Regions from separate parts of the Microtetraspora malaysiensis genome, predicted to be linked through region 1. Evidence: riboswitches for the same ligand, from Rfam matches in the RefSeq annotation. Region 1 holds a riboswitch; the other holds the start of a gene.

What was found. Region 1 has a riboswitch for glycine ahead of gcvT (glycine cleavage system aminomethyltransferase GcvT). Riboswitches for the same ligand answer to the same signal wherever they lie in the genome.
Region 2: it holds a riboswitch for glycine, as region 1 does, so the genes downstream of both, gcvP (aminomethyl-transferring glycine dehydrogenase) here and gcvT (glycine cleavage system aminomethyltransferase GcvT) in region 1, are expected to answer to the same signal.

What each region holds. Positions count from the first base shown of each region.
Region 1 covers NZ_CP191998.1:7,846,607-7,857,250, reverse strand. Annotated here, with positions in the region: gene ACQP1V_RS36795 (DUF6286 domain-containing protein) at 1-409, shown strand, start outside; gene ACQP1V_RS36790 (hypothetical protein) at 412-888, shown strand; gene ACQP1V_RS36785 (hypothetical protein) at 817-2,211, opposite strand; gene ACQP1V_RS36780 (sugar kinase) at 2,341-3,300, opposite strand; gene ACQP1V_RS36775 (hypothetical protein) at 3,372-3,581, shown strand; gene ACQP1V_RS36770 (L-serine ammonia-lyase) at 3,568-4,941, opposite strand; gene gcvH (glycine cleavage system protein GcvH) at 4,976-5,365, opposite strand; gene gcvT (glycine cleavage system aminomethyltransferase GcvT) at 5,362-6,447, opposite strand; glycine riboswitch at 6,478-6,575, opposite strand; glycine riboswitch at 6,576-6,674, opposite strand; gene ACQP1V_RS36755 (hypothetical protein) at 6,775-7,005, opposite strand; gene ACQP1V_RS36750 (helix-turn-helix domain-containing protein) at 7,007-7,456, opposite strand; gene ACQP1V_RS36745 (glyoxalase) at 7,670-8,284, shown strand; partial or broken gene ACQP1V_RS36740 (AraC family transcriptional regulator) at 8,387-8,515, shown strand; gene ACQP1V_RS36735 (GNAT family N-acetyltransferase) at 8,759-9,310, opposite strand; gene ACQP1V_RS36730 (TetR/AcrR family transcriptional regulator) at 9,361-10,098, shown strand; gene ACQP1V_RS36725 (hypothetical protein) at 10,551-10,644, shown strand, end outside.
Region 2 covers NZ_CP191998.1:4,930,266-4,940,909, forward strand. Annotated here, with positions in the region: gene ACQP1V_RS23420 (MurR/RpiR family transcriptional regulator) at 1-656, opposite strand, end outside; gene ACQP1V_RS23425 (carbohydrate ABC transporter permease) at 696-1,526, opposite strand; gene ACQP1V_RS23430 (carbohydrate ABC transporter permease) at 1,523-2,491, opposite strand; gene ACQP1V_RS23435 (extracellular solute-binding protein) at 2,470-3,762, opposite strand; gene ACQP1V_RS23440 (DUF5999 family protein) at 4,418-4,618, shown strand; gene ACQP1V_RS23445 (alpha/beta hydrolase family protein) at 4,722-5,318, opposite strand; gene ACQP1V_RS23450 (hypothetical protein) at 5,324-5,836, opposite strand; gene gcvP (aminomethyl-transferring glycine dehydrogenase) at 5,963-8,821, opposite strand; glycine riboswitch at 8,874-8,995, opposite strand; glycine riboswitch at 8,996-9,086, opposite strand; gene ACQP1V_RS23460 (MerR family transcriptional regulator) at 9,239-9,856, opposite strand; gene ACQP1V_RS23465 (bifunctional nuclease family protein) at 10,008-10,478, opposite strand; gene ftsR (transcriptional regulator FtsR) at 10,552-10,644, opposite strand, start outside.

The sequences.
Region 1 (10,644 bases):
CGCGGGGCCCCGGCTGGGCCGCCTGCTCTCGATCACGCTCGGTGACCCGGTCGTCCGGAGCGTGGCGAGCGCGATGGTCGTCCTCGGAGCGCTGCTGGTCGCCCTCGCGCTGACCCCCGGGCGTCCCCGGCTCGTCGCCGTGGAGACCACCGACCCGCATCTCGTGATCGGCCTCACCCGCAGTGGCCTGCGCCGTACGCTGGTGAGCGCGGCGCGGGGGGTCGAGGGGGTCGAGGCGGCCCGCGTCCGCATCCACCCGCGGCGCATCGAGGTGACCGTCGTCACCCGCACGCAGGGCACGGGCGAGTTGCTCCGCGCCGTCGGCACCGCCGTTGGGGACCGGCTCGCCGGCCTCGGCGTCCAGGGCCGTCAGGACGTCGTCGTACGGCTGCGCCGGGCGAGGGTGTGACGATGCGCGCGTACCTGGGAAACCGCGTCGGCATCCTCGTGGTCGGCCTGGCCCTGCTGGTGGGCGGCGTCGCCGTGCTGCTCGCCGCGGGCGAGCGGCCCGGGGACCCGGTGCTCGACCTGAGCTTCTTCACCGAGAACGCCTGGGCGCGGCCCTTCGGCGTTCTCGTGCCCCTGGTGATCGGCATCGTCGCGACGCGCTGGCTGCTCGTCGCCCTCGGCTGGGGGCGGATCGGCACGCGTACCGGCTCGGGGATCGCCATGCTCGGCGTGGCGCTCAAGGGCGTTCAGGGCATCGGCAAGCTGTACGTGCGGCTGGTCGGCGACAGCAGGATGCGGATCAGCATCGACCTCCTGCCCGAGGCGGACCCGGCCGAGGTGATCGGCCGGCTGAACGCCGAGGCGGTGTCACGAGTGCGCGGCCTGGTCGGCCGCGGAGACCTTCCGACGCTGGTCAGGCTGCACATCCGGCGCCGCTGACCGGCGGGCGCCCAGCGCCAGCCCGGCCGCGAGGCAGGCGAGCGGCACCACCGGCACGATGTAGCGGTGGTCGAAGGCCGCGATCATCGGCGGGGCGAAGAGCAGGGCCGCGGCGGCGGCCAGCGGCGGGATCACGGCCCACCGCCGCACGAACAGGCCGCCCAGCCCGATCAGCAGGATGACCGCGAGGAACGGCCCGCGCAGGTAGCCCTGCTCCTGGTAGGCGCGCAGCCACCCCGCCCACGGCTCCACCACCCGGCTCTCGCCCGAGGAGCCCTGGTAGGCGGTGGTGAGCTGCGTCGCGGTGCGCCCCGCGGACGCGATCTTGTCGGGGAACGGCTTCGCCGAATCAGGGAAGACGTACGCGCTCTGCGGCCCGGGGGAGGGGTAGACCCGGCGCTCCCACTCGAAGGCCCAGAGAGCGTCGCTCAACCCGGTGCGCAGGAAGTCGAGCGGCTGGCTGCGGATCGCCAGCGACGCGAACTCGCCGGCCAGCTCCTCCCGTTTCGCCCCGACGCGCTGGAGCGGGGAGGTGGCGTCCCAGATGTAGGCGGGCGCGGCCAGTCTCGGCTCGGTGGGGCAGAGCGGGGTGAGGCGCGGAGCGGGGTCCATCTTGGTGCAGTCGGCGAACGTCATGGTGCGCGACCACAGCCACGTGCTGCTGCCGCCCATGCCGTACGAGCCGTGTGCGCTGTGGAACCAGACGGCGTAGCCGCCGAGGACGACCGCCGCCGCCGCGACGCCCGAGACCAGCGCTCGCGCGCCCGCCCGGGTCAGCAGCAGCCAGACGGCGGCGATGACGATCAGCGGGAGCCCGATGGTCCGGGTGACGGTCGCCAGCGCCAGCAGCAACAGCGCCGCGGTTGCGGCCGTGACGGACGGTTTCGGCCGCCACACCAGGATCGCCACCCCGGCCACGGCCAGGAAGGTGAACAGCAGGTCGGCCATCATCAGGTGTTCGAGCTGGATCTGGTGGGCATCCAGGAGGATCGGCGCGGCGACCAGCGCCGCGATCCATCCCCGCAGTGCCGTACGGCGGCGCAGCATGACGTAGACGAGGACGGCGATGCCGATCCCGAGCAGATGCTGGACGATCACGACGGCCTGGATGTCGCGCAGCGGGCTGAGCAGCCACAGGAACAGCGAGTAGCCGGACGGGCGGGACGCCAGCGGGCGCAGATCGAGGCCCGAGCTCAGGTACGCGAACGAGTCGGCCCAGAACCACAGCGCCGGGCGGTAGCCGAGCACGGCCAGCGCCCGCAACGCCACGCCGAGCACGAGCAGGGCGGCGAACGCCAGGTGCGACCGCAGGAACGAGGCCACCTTCCCCCTTGCGGTTGCTTAACCGACCGACAAATCAGGAACCGCCAGGATAAAGCATGATCCTGTGAGGAAAGGCGTTGCCTTGGGGCGCCGAGCGCTGTCATGCCGGAGGCGTGACAATGAGCAGGCTCAGCGGGTGACGCCCTCCTGGCGGGTGAGGAGCCCGAGTTCGGCGCGGGTGGGCAGGCCCTCCCAGTCGCCGGAGACCGTGCAGGCGAACGCCCCGGCGGTGACGGCGGTGTCCAGGCGGGTCTCGGGCGGCGCGCCGGCGAGCAGTTCGGCGAGGTATCCGCCGACGAAGGCGTCGCCCGCGCCCACCGGGTCGAGCACCTCCACGGGTACGGCGGGGCGGACCAGCGGACGGCCGTCCACCAGCGCGGCGCACCCCTTGGCGCCCAGCTTGACGACCACCTGCGTCGGCCCGAGGTCGGCGAGGGCGGCGGCGAGGTCGAGCGGGTCGTCCTTGGCGGGCACGAACAGCTCGGCCTCCTCGATCCCGGCGAAGACCACGTCGCTGTCGGACAGGATGCCCGACAGCCGTTCGGCCGCGTGGGCCCGGCTCCAGAGCCTGCCCCGGTAGTTGACGTCGAAGGAGACGGTGACGCCGTGGCGGCGGGCCAGGCCGACCGCGTGGCGTACGGCCTCGGCGGCGGAGTCGGAGAGCGCCGGAGTGATGCCGGTGACGTGCAGCAGTCCGGCGCCGGCTATGGCGTCCTCGGCCACGTCGGCGGGGCTCAGCCGCGATCCGGCGCTGCCCGCCCGGTAGTACCAGACGTTAAGCGACTGGTTGGTGCGCCGTTCCTTCACCATGAGGCCGGTGGGCGCGCCGTCGTCGACGATTGCGCGTACGTCGAGGCCCTCGGCGCGCAGTTCGCGCAGCACCAGGTCGCCGAAACCGTCGGCGCCGACCCGGCCGATCCAGGTGACGGGGACGCCGAGCCGCCGCAGCGCGATGGCGACGTTGCTCTCCGCGCCGCCGACGCCGACGGCCATGCTCGGCGCGTGCCGGAGCGGACCGGTGCGCTCGGTGGTGAGCAGGGCCATGGTCTCTCCGAGCGTGATCGCGCCCCGCGGCTGCGGCTCACCCATCGCGCCTCCCTCCGTTCTCGGCGGTTTCCCGGCGGTCCCGCGAGTCGCGGGGCTCACGGCGGGGACACCCGGTGCTGGAGTCGGCGCTCGCCGCGTGGGCCCGGCACACCCGCGACGACGAGCCGGACGACCCCGCGGCCGCCCGGCTGCGCGCGGCCTGGTCGGGACGCCGGGACGCGGAGGCCGTACGGGCGCTCCTGCTCGTCCTCGGCGCCGCCGACCTCGCGGACGACACCGGCCTGGTCACCGCCGTGGCCGGGCGCCTGATCAGCACTCGATGACGTTGACGGCGAGGCCTCCCCGGCTGGTCTCCTTGTACTTGTCGAGCATGTCCCTGCCGGTGTCACGCATGGTCTTGATGGCCTTGTCGAGCGACACGAAGTGGCGGCCGTCGCCACGCAGCGCGATGCGGGACGCGGCGATCGCCTTGACCGACGCCACCGCGTTCCGCTCGATGCACGGGATCTGAACCAGTCCGCCGATCGGGTCGCAGGTCAGGCCCAGGTTGTGCTCGATGCCGATCTCGGCGGCGTTCTCGACCTGCTCAGGGGTGCCGCCGAGCGCCTCGGTGAGCCCGGCCGCGGCCATCGAGCAGGCCGACCCGACCTCACCCTGGCAGCCGACCTCGGCGCCGGAGATCGAGGCGTTCTCCTTGAAGAGCACCCCGATCGCCCCCGCGGTGAGCAGGAAGCGTACGACGCCGTCGTCGTCGACCCCCTCGACGAACCGCGTGTAGTACGACAGCACCGCCGGGATGATGCCGGCCGCGCCGTTCGTCGGGGCGGTGACGATCCGGCCGCCCGCCGCGTTCTCCTCGTTCACCGCGAGCGCGAACAGGGTCACCCAGTCCATCGCGCGCAGCGGGTCGCGGTCGGCCTCGGTCTGCAGGCGGCGGTACAACTGGTTCGCCCGCCGCCTGACCTTGAGCCCGCCCGGGAGGACGCCCTCCATGGAGGTGCCGCGCCGTACCGACTCGGCCATGACCGACCACAGGTGCAGCAGCCCCTCGCGGATCTGCGCGGGCGTGCGGCCGAAGGCCTGCTCGTTCTCCAACATGAGCGCGGAGATCGACAGGCCGGTCTCCGAGCACCGGGCGAGCAGCTCCGCCCCCGTGGTGAAGGGGTGGGGGAGCACGGTGTCGTCCGGCTTGATGCGGTCGGCGCCGGTGGCGTTCTCGTCCACGACGAACCCGCCGCCGACCGAGTAGTAGATCTTCTCGCGCAGGATCTCGCCCGAGTCGGTGAAGGCGGTGAACCGCATCCCGTTCGGATGGTGGGGCAGCGTGATCTTGCGTTCGAAGACGAGGTCGTCGCCGACGACGAAGGGGATCTCGCGGGAGCCGTACAAGGTGACCGTGCCCGACTCCCGCATGGCGGCGAGCCGCGCGTCGACCGTGTCCACGTCGACCAGTTCGGGCTTCTCCCCGGACAGGCCGAGCAGCACCGCCTTGTCGCTGCCGTGTCCCTTGCCGGTCAGGCCGAGCGAGCCGTACAGAATGACCTCGACGCGCGAGGTCTTCTCAAGTAGACCGTCCTGGTGAAGGCCGCGGGCGAACTTGTGCGCCGCGGCCATCGGGCCGCCCGTGTGGGAGCTGGACGGCCCGATGCCCACCTTGAACAGATCGAAGACACTGATCGCCATGATCCATGCCCTTATCTGGAAATCTCAGGGAATTTCAGGATTCGCCCGAGGTGAGGGTGGTGTACTCGGCGGCCGAGAGCAGGTCCTCCGGCTCGCCCTCCATGCGTACGCGGAACAGCCAGCCCTCGCCGTACGGGTCGGAGTTGACCAGCGAGGGGTCGTCCACGACCGCCGGGTTGGTCTCCACGATCTCGCCGCCGACCGGGGCGTAGATGTCGCTCACCGACTTGGTGGACTCCACCTCGCCGATCGCGTCACCGGCCTCGACAGTGCTGCCCACCTCGGGCACCTGCACGAAGACCACGTCACCGAGCTGCTCCGCGGCGAACGCGGTCACACCCACCGTCACGGTGAGACCGTCGTCAACGCCGGCCACCCACTCGTGCTCCTTGGTGTAGCTCAGCTCTTCGGGGATGCTGCTCACTTGCTCCTCCTGTAGAAAGGCAGATCAACGACGTCAACGGGCTCTTGGCTGCCACGGATGTCCACGGCCAGATTTCCCTTTTCGAGGGCGTCGGCCGAGACGTACGCCATGGCGATGGGCTTGCCAAGAGTCTGTGAAGGCGCACCGCTGGTCACCACGCCGACGACCTCGCCCTCCCGCGTGACCGGGTATCCGTGGCGGGGGACTCGGCGGCCGCGCGCCACCAGGCCGACCAGGCGCCGCTCGGGGGCCGGGTGCCCGGACAGCGCGGCCTTCCCGACGAAGTCGCCCGGCTTGTCGAACTTCACGACCCGGCCCAGCCCGGCGTCGAAGGGCGTCATCTCCGCGGTCAGCTCGTTGCCGTACAGGGGCATGCCCGCCTCCAGCCGGAGGGTGTCGCGGGAGGACAGGCCGCACGGCCGCACCCCCAGCTCCGCGCCCGCCTCGGTGAGGGCGTTCCACAGCCCGGCGGCGTCCTCGGGCCGGGAGAACAGCTCGAACCCGTCCTCGCCGGTGTAGCCGGTACGCGCGATCATGACCTCGAACCCGGCGACCGTGCCGGGGAGGCCCGCGTAGTACTTGAGCCCGACCAGGTCGGCGTCGGTCAGCTTGCCGAGGATCGCGGTGCTGTTCGGCCCCTGGATCGCGACCAGCGCGTACGCGTCCGACCGGTCTTCGACCTGGGCGTCGTACGACTTCGCGCGCTCGGTCAGCTCCTGTGCGACCTTGGCGTAGTTGGACGCGTTGGCGACGACCATGAAGTCCTCCGGCGCGAGCCGGTAGACGATGAGGTCGTCCAGCACGCCGCCGTCCTCCGTGACGATCATCGTGTATCTCGCCCGGCCGGGCTCGAGCACGCTCAGGTGGCCGACGAGGGCGTAGTCCAGCGCCTCTCCTGCCTGCGGGCCGGTGACGTGGATCTCGCCCATGTGGGACAGGTCGAACAGCCCGGCCGCGGTGCGCACCGCGTTGTGCTCGGCCGACTCGCTGCCGTAGCGCAGGGGCATCTGCCATCCCGCGAAGTCGGTGAGCGTGGCGCCGAGGCCTTCGTGAACCTCACGCAACGGGGTAGATCGTGACATGATCGCACCTCAGGAAGACGGATGAGAGCATCCTCCCCCTCTGTCATCGGTGCCTGAGAGCTTCGTCCGTTTTTTGCCGGACTTTCACCTTCGGCGAGGCCGGTCACGGCCTGCTTTCCAGAGGTCACCTGGCCCGCACGGTCCTTTGCCTTGAGAGGTTCGCGGGGAGGGCTTGCTCCTTCAGGGGACCTGACCGGCTTGTCAGGACGCTCTCCCGCACGGGTTCATTCGGTGCCCCGTCAGCCTAGTGGTCGGACGCCATCTCGCGAAACTGCCTACCGCCGCTCACCTCGGAGTAGGCCGCGCGCCTCCAGCGGCTCGTAGACCTCAGACCGCTCGCAATTCGGCGACCGACTGGACCAGGCCGCTTCTTTCGAGACTGGCCAGCACATCCTCGGCGGTGCCGGGCGGATTCCTCCAGGAGTCGGCGATCTGTTGCTCCAGGATCTGCTGAGTCCACTTCGCCTGCACGATGCCGGCCTGGGCGATCCTGATCAGGAGATCGCGAAGTGTGCTCGGGTACAGCACGCATGCGTCGTACACAACGGTGAAGACCACGTCAGTCGAGCCCTAGATCGCGTGTCATGGCCGACAGTTCGTCGGCGGCTGCTCTTCGGCGCTGGTCGTCCTTCCGTCTGTACTCCAGAAGTGACTCGGCGCGGACTCTTCTGTGTGTGCCCACCAGGCGATATTCGATCTCTCCTGCTTCGAGGAGGCCGATGAGGTAGGGGCGTGACACGTTGAGAAGGTCGGCGGCCTCCTGGGTCGTCAACTCGGCGTGTGCCGGCACCACGGACACGCCGCGACCGGCCGCCATATGGGCGAGTATCGCGGCAAGTAGTTCGACGGCGGCACGTGGCATCACCAGCTCCTCCCGCGTCTCCTCCGCCACGATGCGGATCCGCGCCGGATTGTCGGGGTGGCGCCGCAGGTAGCGGCGAACCCGATGAAGCGCGTCGCGAGCTGCGGCTGCGTCGGGGGAGTTCGGCTGGAGCGGAGCGGATGTCATGGTGCACCTCCAGACGCAGTATCCGACGCAATCGCAATAAACGCAATAGACGAAAGAGTCGCAACAGGCGCGGCCGTGTGTACGCCCGCGACGGCGAGGTGGCACGCCCTCGGGTAGCTCCCGGCCGCCGGGCGGCGGGCGTGGCGAGGCGGGCGACAGAGCGATCAGGAATCGAGAAGCGCCGGTCGGGGAGCCGCAACTAGCGTCATCGCCATGGCTTCCATCGAATCCGTCACCCTTGAGGTGGCCGACCCCACCGCCGTCGAACGCTTCTACACCGACGCCTTCGGATTGGACTCGCCGGTGCGCCTGCGGGCCTCGGAGGCGCCGACGACCGGCTTCCGTGGGTTCACGCTGTCGCTCACGGTGTCCCAGCCGGCCAACGTCAACAGTCTCATCGGCGCCGCTCTGGACGCCGGCGCGTCGCCGGTGAAGCCGGTCACGAAGTCGTTCTGGGGTTACGGCGGCGTCGTCCAAGCCCCCGACGGGACGATCTGGAAGGTCGCGACCTCGGCGAAGAAGGACACCGGCCCGGCCACCCGGCAGATCGACGAGATCGTGCTGCTGCTGGGAGCGGCGGACGTGGCCGCGAGCAGGCGGTTCTACGTTGACCGTGGCCTGGCTGTGGCGAAGAGCTTCGGCCGCAAGTATGTCGAGTTCGCCACGGGGTCGAGTCCCGTCAAGCTGGCGCTCTACGGGCGCCGTGCCCTCGCCAAGGACGCCGGCGTCTCTCCCGACGGCACCGGATCGCACCGGCTCGTGATCGGCAGTGACATCGGGTCCTTCGCCGACCCGGACGGGTTCGCGTGGGAGACCGCGTCGCGTTGAGCCGGGTGGCGCGGCCGCACCCGGCCCCGCCCCTCCTGTCCCGTGGTGGCTACCCGGCGTGCGGCCCAGATGCTCGCAGGCATCGATGAAAGGAGTTCTCTCATGTGTCACCCTTCGTGGACGCGCGCACTCAACGAGGCGCACCGCCGGGGCGACCTCGCGCAGCTGCGGCGCGGTCGGGACCGGATCGACCGGGAGTACGCGCAGCCGTTGGACATGGAGGCGCCGGCCGGCGCGCGCGACGGCGGGGATGTCGTCGTGCGTGGTGACGCAGGTGGCCAGACCGGTCCGGAATCGAGAGGTGCCGACCCCGAGCAGCGACCGGCCTGACCGGCGCGGACATCACCATTCGCACATGACGGCCCGAAGGCCCCCGGCCTTCGGCGCTCGCCGCGCTATCTGGGCCGGCTGTGGGTGGGGGTGGGGCTTCGGGACATGACGCTCGCGGTGTCCCGTGTGCCACCGGTCAGCCGGTCACCGGCCCAGGGCGCGCCATTCGGGAGCAAGGACCGCCCAGACCTGCTTGTCGTAGCGCACGCCCTCGTACGGCCATGCCTCGCGTCGCACGCCCTCCAGCGTCATGCCGAGCCGCTTGGCCACCGCTGAGCTGCGGTCGTTGTCGGCCCGGCAATGCCACTCGGCCCGGTGCAGCCCCCGGGACGTGAACGCCCAGTCCAGCAACACGCCACACGCCTGCGTGATCAGGCCGTGGCCCTCAGCGGACGGCTCCAGCCAGCAACCGATCTCACACGAGCCGAGAGCGGTATTGAAATCGGTGAACATCACACCGCCGGCCAACACTCCGTCCCGCCAGATGCCATATATGCGGGCACCGTCGCCGGCCTGGCGTTCGGCATATCGCTTGAGCGTGGCCCGCGCCCCGTCGACATCGTCGGTGACGAACGCGGACCCGACCCACGGGCGAATGTGCTCGCGAGCCCGATCCAGATGGTCGGCGAACTCCTCGGCATGCCAGACCTCCAGCCCACCAAGGCGAGCACCGTCGCGCAGCGGCAGCGAGAACATGAGGGCCTCCCATTCACATAACAAGTGTTATGGCAATGTACCGTGGCAGCGTGTCACGCACCAAGGGAGATCACGAGGCCCGTCGACGCGACGTCTCCGAAGCGGTCTGGCAGGCCATGGCCACCCGCGGCTTCGCCGGCCTGACCCTGCGCGCCGTCGCCGCCGAACTCGGCGCGACCACCGGCCTGCTCACGCACTATTTCCCCACCAAACAGGCCTTGGTGACGTACGCCCTCGACCTACTCGAACAGCGCACCGTCTCCCGCCCCCGCCGCCACACGGGCGAAGGTCTGGCCGCCCTCAGGGACGCACTGCTGGACATCCTGCCGCTGACCCCTGAAGCCGCCGACAGCAATCGAATCTGGGTCTCCTCCTGGGACGCCGCGCTCTCCGACCCCGCCCTGGGCACCGACTATGCCCGCAAATACGCCCAAAGCCGCGACAGGCTGCGCGAGCGGGTGGCCGCGGCCCAGAAGCTCGGCGACCTGCCTCCTGGCGACCCCGCGCCCATCGCGGCCGGCGCTCAGTCCTTCATCCTCGGCCTGGTGGTCCAGGCCCTGTTCGACCCGGCGGCGTTCCCGCCACAGCGGCAAGTCGAACTCCTGGACGACTACCTGGCCACCCTGACCACCCGTGCTGATGATCCGACGACGATCACTCGGCCCGATCCCGGCGGGGGCTCTGAGCACCGGTCGATCGCCGGCTGCTGTGGCCCTGGCATCGCCGAACGACGAGCGCCGCATCATCGCCGAGATGATGGCCAAGGGCACCTCACGGGTGGCCTGTAGATCGGCGGACCTGCGAGGCGCGTCGGCTCATGCGGTGGCCTGGTCGCCGGTGGTGGCGGTATGGATCGGGACGTCTCCCGAGGCGAGGTCGGCCAGGCGTTTCTCGGAGGCCGCGCCCACGGGCGCGTCGAGCCAAGTGGGCCGTCACGCAACCTTGGCCAGTCACGGCGTGTCACCCCACGCGAAACCGGTCCCCAAGGCAATCCGCCGTGCGAGTTCTGATCGCACCGGAAGGCGTTATCGGAATGAGATGTTCCGCCGTCGCGGATTGCCCAGGGATCGCCCAGAGGGCGGGGTATGGGCTGTTCGCGCGTCGTGATCCGCGAGCGAACAATAGGACAGGTGTTGCCGCCCGGAAAAGGCTGTGCCCCGGGTGGCATGCGATGCAGAGGCAACACCGGGGCTTAGGTAACTCACTGTAGCCCGACGAGCAGCGATGTGAAAGAGGGTAGATGGATCCAGCGGACGCTGCTCATCTCCGCGATCTCCTTTCGGCTGCTCGACTGGGCGAGTACGAGTTGGCAGCCGGAGGGGAGCCGGACATCG
Region 2 (10,644 bases), 2.9 Mb from region 1:
GTGGTCGCCCCGTGGTCGGCGGCGATCCGCAGCGCCTCCAGGACGTCGACCGTGGCGCCCGTGTGCGAGATGCCGATCGCGACATCCGCCTCGCCCAGCAGCGCCGCCGAGGTGAGCGCGCTGTGGAAGTCCCGCCAGGCGAACGCCGTCAGCCCGATCCGGTGCAGCTTCTGACGCAGGTCGTCCGCGACGTAGCCGCTCGCCCCCGCGCCGTAAAGATCGACCCGGCGGGCCGCGATGATCGCGTCGACCGCGCGCCCCAGCGCCGTGACGTCGAGGTGCTCGGCGGTATCCGCCACCGCGCGGGAGTCGCTGTAGCCGATCTTGGCGACGATCTCCTCGAGTGGATCGTCGGCGGTGATGTCGCCGCCGAGCGGGCGGGCGCCGCCGTCCCGCGACGCCTCCAGCGCCATCTCGCGGGCGAGCGCGAGCCGCAGCTCGGTGTAGCCGCGCAACCCGATGGCCCGGCAGAACCGCAGCACCGTGGTCTCCGAGGTGCCGCACTTGCGGGCGAGCACGCCGATGGACAGGTCGGCGACGCCCTGAGGGTCGGCCAGCACCGCGCGCGCGACCCGCTGCTCGGCGGGCCGCAAGGACGGGATCGCGCCGCGTAACCGCACCAGGATGCCGCTCGAGTAGTCGTCGCCGGCGTCCACGCCGCCTCCCCATAGGTCTCCGGAACGTACGATGCGTGCCTACTTGCTCATGCCGGCGGTCAACCCGGCGATGATCTGCTTGGTCGCCAGGACGAACAGCACGAACAGCGGCGCCGTGGCGAGGACCAGCCCGGCGAACAGCGCCGACCAGTCGGTCGTGTACTCGCCGAAGAACTGCGACAGCCCGCGTGGGATGGTGAACTTCTCGTCGGAGCGCAGCAGCACCAGCGGGTAGAGGAACTCATGCCACAGCGGCACGAACTGGAACAGCGTCACCGACGCCAGCGCGGGCCGCACCAGTGGAAGCATGATCTGCCCGAAGATCCGGAACTCGCCGGCCCCGTCGAGCCGGGCCGCCTCGTCCAGCTCTCCGGGCAGGGAACGATAGAACGCCGACAGCACGAAGACGCAGAACGGCACCCCGGACGCGGCGTACAGCAGCGTGAGCCCGAGCAGCGAGTCGATCAACCCCATGGAGTCCATGAGGTAGAAGATCGGCACCAGGCCCAGCCGGATCGGCAGCATCAGCCCGGCCAGGAAGTACGCGCCGAGGAAACGGCTGCCGAAGAAGTCGTGGCGGGCCAGCGGGTAGGCCGCCAGCGCGGACACCGCGGTGCCGATCAGCACCGCGCCGCCGGTGACGATCAGCGAGTTCAGGAAGTAGGTGCTGAACGACGCGTCCGTCCACACCTTGAGGTAGCTGTGCAGCGTGGGCGACGTCGGCAGCCGCAGCGGCGCGGTGAAGATCTCGCTGGTCGGCCGCAGCGAATTGAGCAGCATGACCACCAGCGGCAGCAGCGCGACGACCGCGTACCCCCACAGCAGCAGGTGGACGGCGACCCGCCCCGGAGCCCGGCGCGCGGACGTCACACCAGCCTCCTTTCGCGGCGGCGGAAGTACGAGGTGGCCAGCAGCGACACCCCGAAGATGAACACGAACATCAGCACGGCGAGCGCCGACGACCGCCCGATCGCCTCCACGCCGCCCTCCACGAACCCGACCCGGTAGAACAGCAGACCGAGCACGTCGGTCGAACCCGCCGGAGATCCGGACGAACCGGCCATCGCGTAGACCAGCCCGAAGGCGTTGAAGTTGCCGATGAACGTCAGCACGCTCACCACGCCGATCGCCGGGGTGAGCAGCGGCAGCGTCACCCGCCGGAACGCCTGCCACGCCGACGCGCCGTCGACCCGGGCCGCCTCGTGGTACTCGGCCGGGATCCCGGCGAGCGCGGCGGAGAACAGCAGCATGGGGAAGCCCACCCACTGCCACGCGTTGACCAGGATGACGATCGGCAGCGCCGTACGCGTGTCACCCAGCCAGGGCAACGCCCACGAGTCCAGCCCGACCGCATCGAGGAACGCGTTGACCGGGCCGAACGTCGGGTTGAGCAGCAGGCTCCAGAGGTAGCCGACGACCAGCGGGTCCACCAGGTACGGCGTGGTGAACGCGGCCTGCAGGAACCGCTTGCCCCGGCCGTACCGGAACAGCAGGAGGGCGAAGAGCAGCCCGACCGTGTTCTGGATCAGCATGGTCCCGCCGAAGAACAGCGCGTTGTGCCCGAACGCCCGCCACAGCTGCTGGTCGTACGGGTAGACGCTGAGCAGGTCCCGGTAGTTGCCGAGTCCGGCGAACCCCGTCTGCCGGATCCCGCGCCACTCGAAGAAGCTGTAGTCGAGCGCGCTCACCAGCGGATAGACGATGAAGACCGAGTAGAGCAGGAGCGCGGGCAGCAGGAAGACGGCCAGCACCCGCCAGCGCGGCGCGTACCGGCGGCGGGCGCCGGTACGTGCCGCGCGACGTCGGGGAACGCTCAGTTCCCTGGCTTGAACCACTGCTCGACGCCCTTCTGCACACTCGCGGCGACCGCCTCGGGGTCGGTCTGGCCCGTGAGCATCTTCTGCACCTCGTCCCGGAAGACCGCGTCACCGTTCGGCTGGCCGTACCGGAAGTTCACGAGCAGCGTGTACGGCGCGCCGTTGCCGGCGTAGTTCTTGGCCATCTCGGCCAGTAGCGGGTCCGACGGCGTGACCCCGGGGACCGCGGAGAGCTGCTTCAGCTCGGTCGAATAGAGCTCTCCGAACTCCGGCGTCGCCATCCACTTGACCAGTTCGAGCGCCTCGGCCTGGTGGGCCGACTTGGCGTTGACGCCGAACGAGCCGTCGGCCCAGCCCGGCGTGACCGGTGTGGTCACCGGGGAGCCGGGCGGTGGCGGCACCTGGAAGATGCCGAGTTCCAGGCTCGGGTCGGCCGCGAGCACGGGCGCCAGGTCGAAGGTGCCCGTCGGGTACATCGCGGCCTTCCCGGTGACGAACAGCGCCTGGACGTCGGGGACCTTGACGGCCACCACGTCCTTGGGGAAGTACGGCTCCAGGTCCTTGATCAGCTTGACGGAGGCCGTGAAGTCGGGATCGGTGAACTTCTTCTCACCCTTGACCAGCGCGTCCCGGAAGGCGGTGCTGCCGTAGCGGGCGTTGCCGAAGATCTCATGGGTGATCGGCAGCGTCCAGGTGGCGTCGGGGCCGGCCGCGACGGCGAACGGCGTGATCCCGGCGGCCTTCAGCTTCTTGGCCGCCGCGATCATGTCGTCCCAGGTGGCGGGCGCCTCGATGCCGTTGTCACTGAAGAGCTTCTTGTTGTAGAGCACCTGGAGCGTCTGGTACGCGAACGGCACGCCGTAGATCTTGCCGTCCGTGTGGCCCTTGGAGCCCTCCAGCAGTTTGGCGTCGAAGCCGGACAGCGCCTCCACCTTGCCGTCCAGCGGGAGGAGCTGGCCCGCCTCGACCAGCGGCTGGAGCCCGCCGTACGCCCGGAGCTGGGCGACGTCGGGACCGCCGCTGCTGGACAGGCCCGTCGCCAGGATGTTGTTGTACTCGGTGGCCTGGAACGGCTTGAACTCGACGTGGATCTTCGGGTGCGACTCCTCGAATTTGGCGAGGATCTTCTCGTACGCCTTGACGTCCTCCACCCGCCACGACCACAGGCTGAGGGTGACCTTGTCGGCGCCCGCCTTGTCGCCCTGGTCGGACGCGCCGCCGCCGGGCGCGCACGCCGCCAGTGCCACCGCGAGCACCCCGATCGCCCCCGCGATCCACCTTCTCTTCATGAGACTTCCCTTCGGCCCGCAGTTCCGTTCGTTCTCACCGAGGGTCGGGTTCACCACGTGGCTCGAGGTCCGGCCCACGCCACGAACAGGACGAACAGGGCGCCGTCGTACGGGTTTCCGGTCCTCGACGTGACGTCACCCACCCCTGACATGTAGGAAAATGTCCGCCAAGGTCACCGCGTTGACTGGAAGTTACTTACATCCGACCCTGATGGTCAACGCTTTCTTTACGGAAACTTCACGCGGGCCCGCTCCCCGTACAGATGGGCCACCACGTCGCTGCGCGAGGCCCGGCCGCCTGAACAGCGGGGTCGAGATCCGGCCTCCGGGTGACGCCGCGAAACGACGCGGGGGCGGCGTGGAGACGGCGCGGAGAACCGTAATCTGCCGGTTATCAGACGGACGGCGTGTCGAGCTTGGACCGTTATCTTCCCTGAGGCAATCTTGTGGAATAGCTCACAACGTGGTGAGCGGAACCCGCGCGGGCGCCCCCGGCCCCTCCCCAGGACCGGCCGAAACCGTCCTAACGGACTATGTCGCCACGTGGCGAGCGAGCGGCACACTGGTATTGGCACCAATGTGCTGTCAGTCACACACCAACCCCAGACGCCCGCCGCCCGCGTGCGGGCGAACGATAAGACACGGAGCCCCGGCGATGTGCCCTCATAGCCCGTCCTGTCCGAGCGCGGATGCGAAGGACCGCGAAGCGGCCCGCACCGTAGCGGCCCACCCCGAGCAGGGGTGGAGCCTGCTGTGCAACGGCGTCGTCCTCTTCGAGGACACCGGCGAGCTGCTGCCCGACGGTGTCGCCATCGCCCCGCACCGCCCGACCGACCTGGCTTCCAGCGCCGCCTGATCGGCATCGTGGCCGGGTCACCCGGCTGGTCCGTCCAGCCGGGCCCCTTCCCGTCGCCCCGTCCGGCGACGGGCTCAGGTACCTTTTCGCCGCCTGCTCCGGCTCAGGCCCGCAGCCGCGCCAGCAGCCACCGGGCCACCTCCTCGCCCACCCGGGCGGGATCCTTCTTCAGATCGTGCCCCTCACCCGGCAGCACCACGAGCCGTGCCGCGTCGGACTCCTCGGGCACTCCGAACGGGTCGCGATCCCCGTTGATCACCAGAACGTCCGTACCCGCCTGCCTCAGCTCATCCGCTCTGGAGCGTTCCGGCTTGCCCGGCGGGTGTAGCGGGAACGCCAGCGCGACCACCGCGTCCGCCCCCACCGCCCGGGCGGTACGGCAGGCGACCCGCGCGCCGTTGCTCCGCCCGCCCTGCACAAGAGGCAGCTCCGGATGGCGGGCCCGCAACTCCTCGATCATCGCGATCCACGCCTCGTCCTGCCGCACCGCCGAGCCCGGCGCGCGGGCGCCTCTGAGCCGGAACGGCTGGGTCACCCGGGCGACCGTCCCGCCGATGGCCAGGACGGCGTCGCGTACGGCGAGCAGGTCGGGCGCGTCCACTCCCCCGGACGAGCCGTGCGTGAGGACGAGCAGCAGCCGCGGGTCGGCCGCCTCGTCCACCTCGGCCCGTCCCGGGCCGTGCGGTGTCTGTAGCTCCACCGGGGTCAGGTTACCGAGGGGCGCACGTCCCTGCTGAGGCGGAGCCGCACCTCCTCGGCCAGCGCCGTGTCGGGGTGGGCCAGGCCATACCGCCAGACGGTCTCGGCGTCGCCGTCCCGGCCGCGCAGCGGCAGGACGCGGGCGAGCAGCTCGATGGCGAGCCCCCCGGTGCCGGCGTCGACGCCGTCGCCCTCCTCGACCGCTCCGGCGAACTCGCCGCAGGCCATGTCCAGGTGGGCGAGGCCGAGCAGGATCCGCAACCGGGCGGGCTCGGCGACGCCGGGCACGGACAGGGCGCGCAGCAGGAGGTCGGCGGCCTGCCCCGGCTCGCCGTCCTCCAGCAGCCGCTCGGCCATCCGCTCGGCGACGTCGGAGAGCCCCGCCGCGCCCTCCTGCCGGTCGGGCGCGTCTCCGTCGGCCGCGACCTCCGCGAAGATCGCGGCGGCGGCGTCGAGATCGCCCGCCTCGGCCAGCCCGCGTGCGCGGTCGATCTGCCGTCCGGGGTCGATGGCCGTCATGCCGGGCCCTCCAAAATCGGGGATCGGCAAGATCCTAACGACCGGCGGGCCCGCGCGGGGAGGACATCCGCATGATGACGGCCCGCTTCCGTTCCGGGCCCGCGGTCCTCCCCGCGCTCACTCCGCTCAGTCCTCGTACGCCTCCAGGGGAGGGCAGGAGCAGACGAGGTTGCGGTCCCCGTACGCCTGGTCGATGCGGCGGACCGGCGACCAGTACTTGTTCTCCCGCAGCGCGGACACGGGGTAGGCCGCGACCGTGCGCGAGTAGGGGTGCGGCCACTCGTCGGCGACCAGGCAGGCGGCCGTGTGCGGCGCGTTCCGCAGCGGGTTGTCCGTCGGGTCGTACTCCCCGGACGCGACGCGGGCGATCTCGCCGCGGATGGCGACCATGGCCTCGACGAAGCGGTCCAGCTCGGCCAGGTCCTCGCTCTCGGTGGGCTCGATCATCAGCGTGCCCGCGACCGGGAACGACATCGTCGGCGCGTGGAACCCGTAGTCGATCAGCCGCTTGGCGACGTCGTCCACGGTGACGCCGGTCTCCTTGGTGATCTGCCGCAGGTCGACGATGCACTCGTGCGCGACGAGGCCGTCCCGCCCGGTGTACAGCACCGGGTAGTGCGGGGCGAGCCGCCGGGCCAGGTAGTTCGCCGAGAGGATCGCCTGCTCGGTCGCCTGGCGCAGCCCCTCGCCGCCCATCATCCTGATGTACGCCCAGGAGATCGGCAGGATGCCCGCGGAGCCGTACGGCGCGGCGGAGACGTCGCCCGAGCCCCGGCCGGGGAGGTAGGGGGCGAGGTGGGCCTTGACCGCCACCGGCCCGACACCCGGCCCGCCGCCGCCGTGCGGGATGCAGAACGTCTTGTGCAGGTTGAGGTGGCTGACGTCCGCGCCGAACTCGCCGAGCCTGGCCAGGCCGACGAGGGCGTTGAGGTTGGCGCCGTCGACGTAGACCTGTCCCCCGGCCTCGTGGACCCGCGCGCAGATCTCGACGATCGTCTCCTCGTACACCCCGTGGGTGGACGGGTACGTCACCATGATCGCGGCGAGCGCGTCGCGGTGCTTGTCGATCTTGGCGGCCAGGTCGGTGAGGTCGACGTTGCCGTTGTCGTCGCAGGCGACGACGACGACCCGCATCCCGGCCATGACCGCGCTGGCCGCGTTGGTGCCGTGCGCGGACGACGGGATCAGGCAGATGTCCCGGCCGCCCTCGCCGCGCCCGTGGTGGTAGGCGCGGATGGCGAGCAGCCCGGCGAACTCGCCCTGGGAGCCCGCGTTCGGCTGGATCGACACCGCGTCGTAGCCGGTGACCTCGGCGAGCCAGCCCTCGAGGGTCTCGATCAGCTCGACGTAGCCCGCCGCCTGCTCGGCCGGGACGAAGGGGTGGATGCCGGCGAACTCCGGCCAGGTGATCGGCTCCATCTCGGTGGTCGCGTTCAGCTTCATCGTGCAGGAGCCGAGCGGGATCATCGAGCGGTCGAGGGCGACGTCCTTGTCCTGGAGCCGGCGCAGGTAACGCAGCATCGCCGTCTCGGACCGGTACGAGTGGAACACCGGGTGGGTCAGGAAGTCACTGGTCCGGGCAAGGTCGGCCGGCAGCGCGTCCGGGGTCACCCGGTCCAGGTCGTCGATCACGGCGCCGTCGGCGGAGCCGGGCACGCCGAAGGCGGCCCACACGATCTCCAGGTGCTCGGCCGCGGTCTTCTCGTCGCAGGCGACCGCGACGTGGTCGGCGTCCACGGGCCGGACGTTGACGCCCGCCGCCTCGGCGGCGGCCACGACCTGGGCGGCGCGCCCGGGGACGCGGGCCACGACGGTGTCGAAGAACTCCTCGTGCGCGACCTCGACGCCGCCCTGACGCAGCCCGGCGGCGAGCACGGCCGCGTGGCGGTGGACGCGCTGGGCGATCCGTCGCAGGCCGTCCGGACCGTGGTAGACGGCGTACAGGGAGGCCATGACGGCGAGCAGGACCTGCGCGGTGCAGATGTTGCTGGTCGCCTTCTCCCTGCGGATGTGCTGCTCGCGGGTCTGCAGCGCGAGCCGGTAGGCGGGCCGCCCGTCCGCGTCGACGGAGACGCCGACCAGGCGTCCGGGCATCTGCCGCTGGAGGCCCTCGCGTACGGCCATGTAGGCGGCGTGCGGGCCGCCGAAGCCGAGGGGGACGCCGAACCGCTGGGAGGAGCCGACGGCGATGTCCGCGCCCAGCTCGCCGGGCGACGCCAGCAGCGTCAGCGCGAGCAGGTCGGCGGCGGCGACCACCTGCGCGCCCGCCGTGTGCGCCCGCTCGGCGAGCGCGCGGAAGCTCGCCACCCGCCCGCTCGCCCCGGGGTACTGCACCAGCACGCCGAAGCACTCGGGCAGCGCGACGCCGGGGTCGGCGAGGTCCGCCTCGACGAGGGTGATGCCGAGCGGCTCGGCCCGGGTCGCGAGGACCGCCTTGGTCTGCGGCAGCGCGTCGGTGTCGACGACGAAGACGTCACTCTTGACCTTGCTGGCCCGGCGGGCCAGGGTCATCGCCTCGGCGGCGGCCGTGCCCTCGTCCAGGAGCGAGGCCCCGGCCACGTCGAGGCCGGTCAGGTCGGTGATCGCGGTCTGGAAGTTGAGCAGCGCCTCCAGCCGGCCCTGCGAGATCTCCGGCTGGTACGGCGTGTACGCGGTGTACCAGCCCGGGTTCTCCAGCACGTTGCGCAGGATGACGCCCGGCGTGATCGTGTCGTGGTAGCCGAGGCCGATCATCGAGGTGCGGACGCGGTTGCGGCCCGCGATCGCCCGCAGCTCGGCCAGTGCGCGCGTCTCGCTCGCCGCCTCGGGCAGCGCGAGCGGCGTCGTGGTCCGGATCGCCTCGGGTACGGCGACGGCCACCAGGTCGGCCACGGAGGCGTATCCGACGGCCTCCAGCATGCGCGCCTGCTCGGCGTCCGAGGGACCGATGTGACGGGCCGCGAAGGGCGGGCCGGAAAGATCGCGAAGTGGTGACCGGTCGGTCATGTGCAAGCCTCCTGCGGCGGGTCGAGACCTCGGGGGCGCACGCGTGCGCCCGGTCTCCCCCTCTGTCATCGCGACCAGCCGACCGGCGGCGGGACAACGACCTGAGAGCTTCACCCCGGAGGGCTTGCACCGTCGGTGAGCACGCCTGGTGGACGTGCTGCTTTCCAGAGTTGCCTCTCCCGCGCGGTACGGGATGCCTGAGAGATTCCGGGGAGGGTTGCTCCTTCGGCGCCTCTACTAAAGAGGTCTCTCCCGCACGGGGTCGTCGGCTTTCGTCACTCTACCGCTTACCCCGAGGCGGGGCATTCACCCGGTCTCGTGGATTTTCACCCGATCCGCCGCCATATCACCGGTCACAGCCGTTTTCGCTGGTCATATCCGGCTTCGGGGGCGGCGCGGGGCTCTCGCTCGCGGCTCTCAGCCGGTCTTACGGGACTTCCTGCGCTGGGCCAGCTCGTCGGCCGGATGGTCGGCCTCCGAACCCGAGCCGGACTCGGCCCGCTCGCCCGGCAGCTCGGCCAGCGATCCCTCGACTTCCCGCCAGACGCGCCCGAGAGCGATGCCGAACACTCCCTGACCGCCCTGGAGCAGGTCGATGACCTCGTCGGGCGACGTGCACTCGTACACGCTGACGCCGTCGCTCATCAAAGTGATCTGGGCGAGGTCGTTGACTCCCCTGTCCCGGAGATGCTGGACGGCGGTCCGGATCTGCTGGAGCGAGACGCCGGTGTCCAGGAGGCGTTTGACGACCTTGAGCACGAGGATGTCGCGAAAGCTGTACAGGCGCTGCGAGCCGGATCCGTGCGCGGCTCTTATGGTCGGCAGGACCAGCTCCGTCCGGGCCCAGTAGTCGAGCTGGCGGTAGGTGATGCCGGCCGCCGCGCAGGCGGTGGGACCGCGGTACCCGATGTCGTCGGGCAGTCTCATCGGGCGCTCGTCGAACAGCAGTCCCTGCTCACCGGCGCGCTCTCGCGCTGACTGACGGGCCGGATCATGCTGGTCGGCCGCTTTACCCTCGCCGCTGCTGACCGCCACTGCGGACCTCCGGCTTTCTCTCATCCCACGGTCTGATCTGGGGGTTCATGAATTACAACCGTGGATTCCCTTGCACCGTAGGACCGGGGACATTCTCAGTCAACGACCCCGCACGGCGCGTCGTGAAGCGTTAAATTCCCGAAATCAACCCCTACCCGGCACGTCCGAAGTCCTCGGGCGTGATGTTGTCGAGGAACTCCCGGAACTTCTCCACCTCGTCCTCCTGGTCGTCCGGCATGCTCACGCCGGCCTCCCTGAGGACCTCCTCACTGGCGTAGATCGTCGCTCCGGTGCGGAGCGCGAGCGCGATCGAGTCCGAGGGCCGGGCGCTCACCTCCACCCCGTTCGAGAACACCAGATCGGCGAAGAAGATCTGGTCGCGTAGCGCGACGATGTTGACCGTTTGCAGGCGCACCCCCAGCGCCTCCAGCACGTCACGGAACAGATCATGAGTGAGCGGGCGCGGTGGCGGCTCCTCCGCCTGGGCGAGCGCGATGGCCGTCGCCTCGGTCATGCCGATCCAGATCGGCAGGTACCGATCGCCGTTCGTCTCCTTCAGGAGGACGATCGGCTGGTTGGTGGGCATCTCAACGCGAACCCCCACGACCTCCATCTGCAACACGGGCGACTCCGTCTCAAAGTGGCGCGGCATATCACCAGGCCTTCAACGTAACACCCGCTGCGGGTCGGCCCGGTCACTGCCCCAGAACGCGGCGAACACTGCCACGAAGCAACACAGTGTGCAATTCGAGGAGAAGTCCGGATATTTCCCGTCCGGTCTCCTCGGC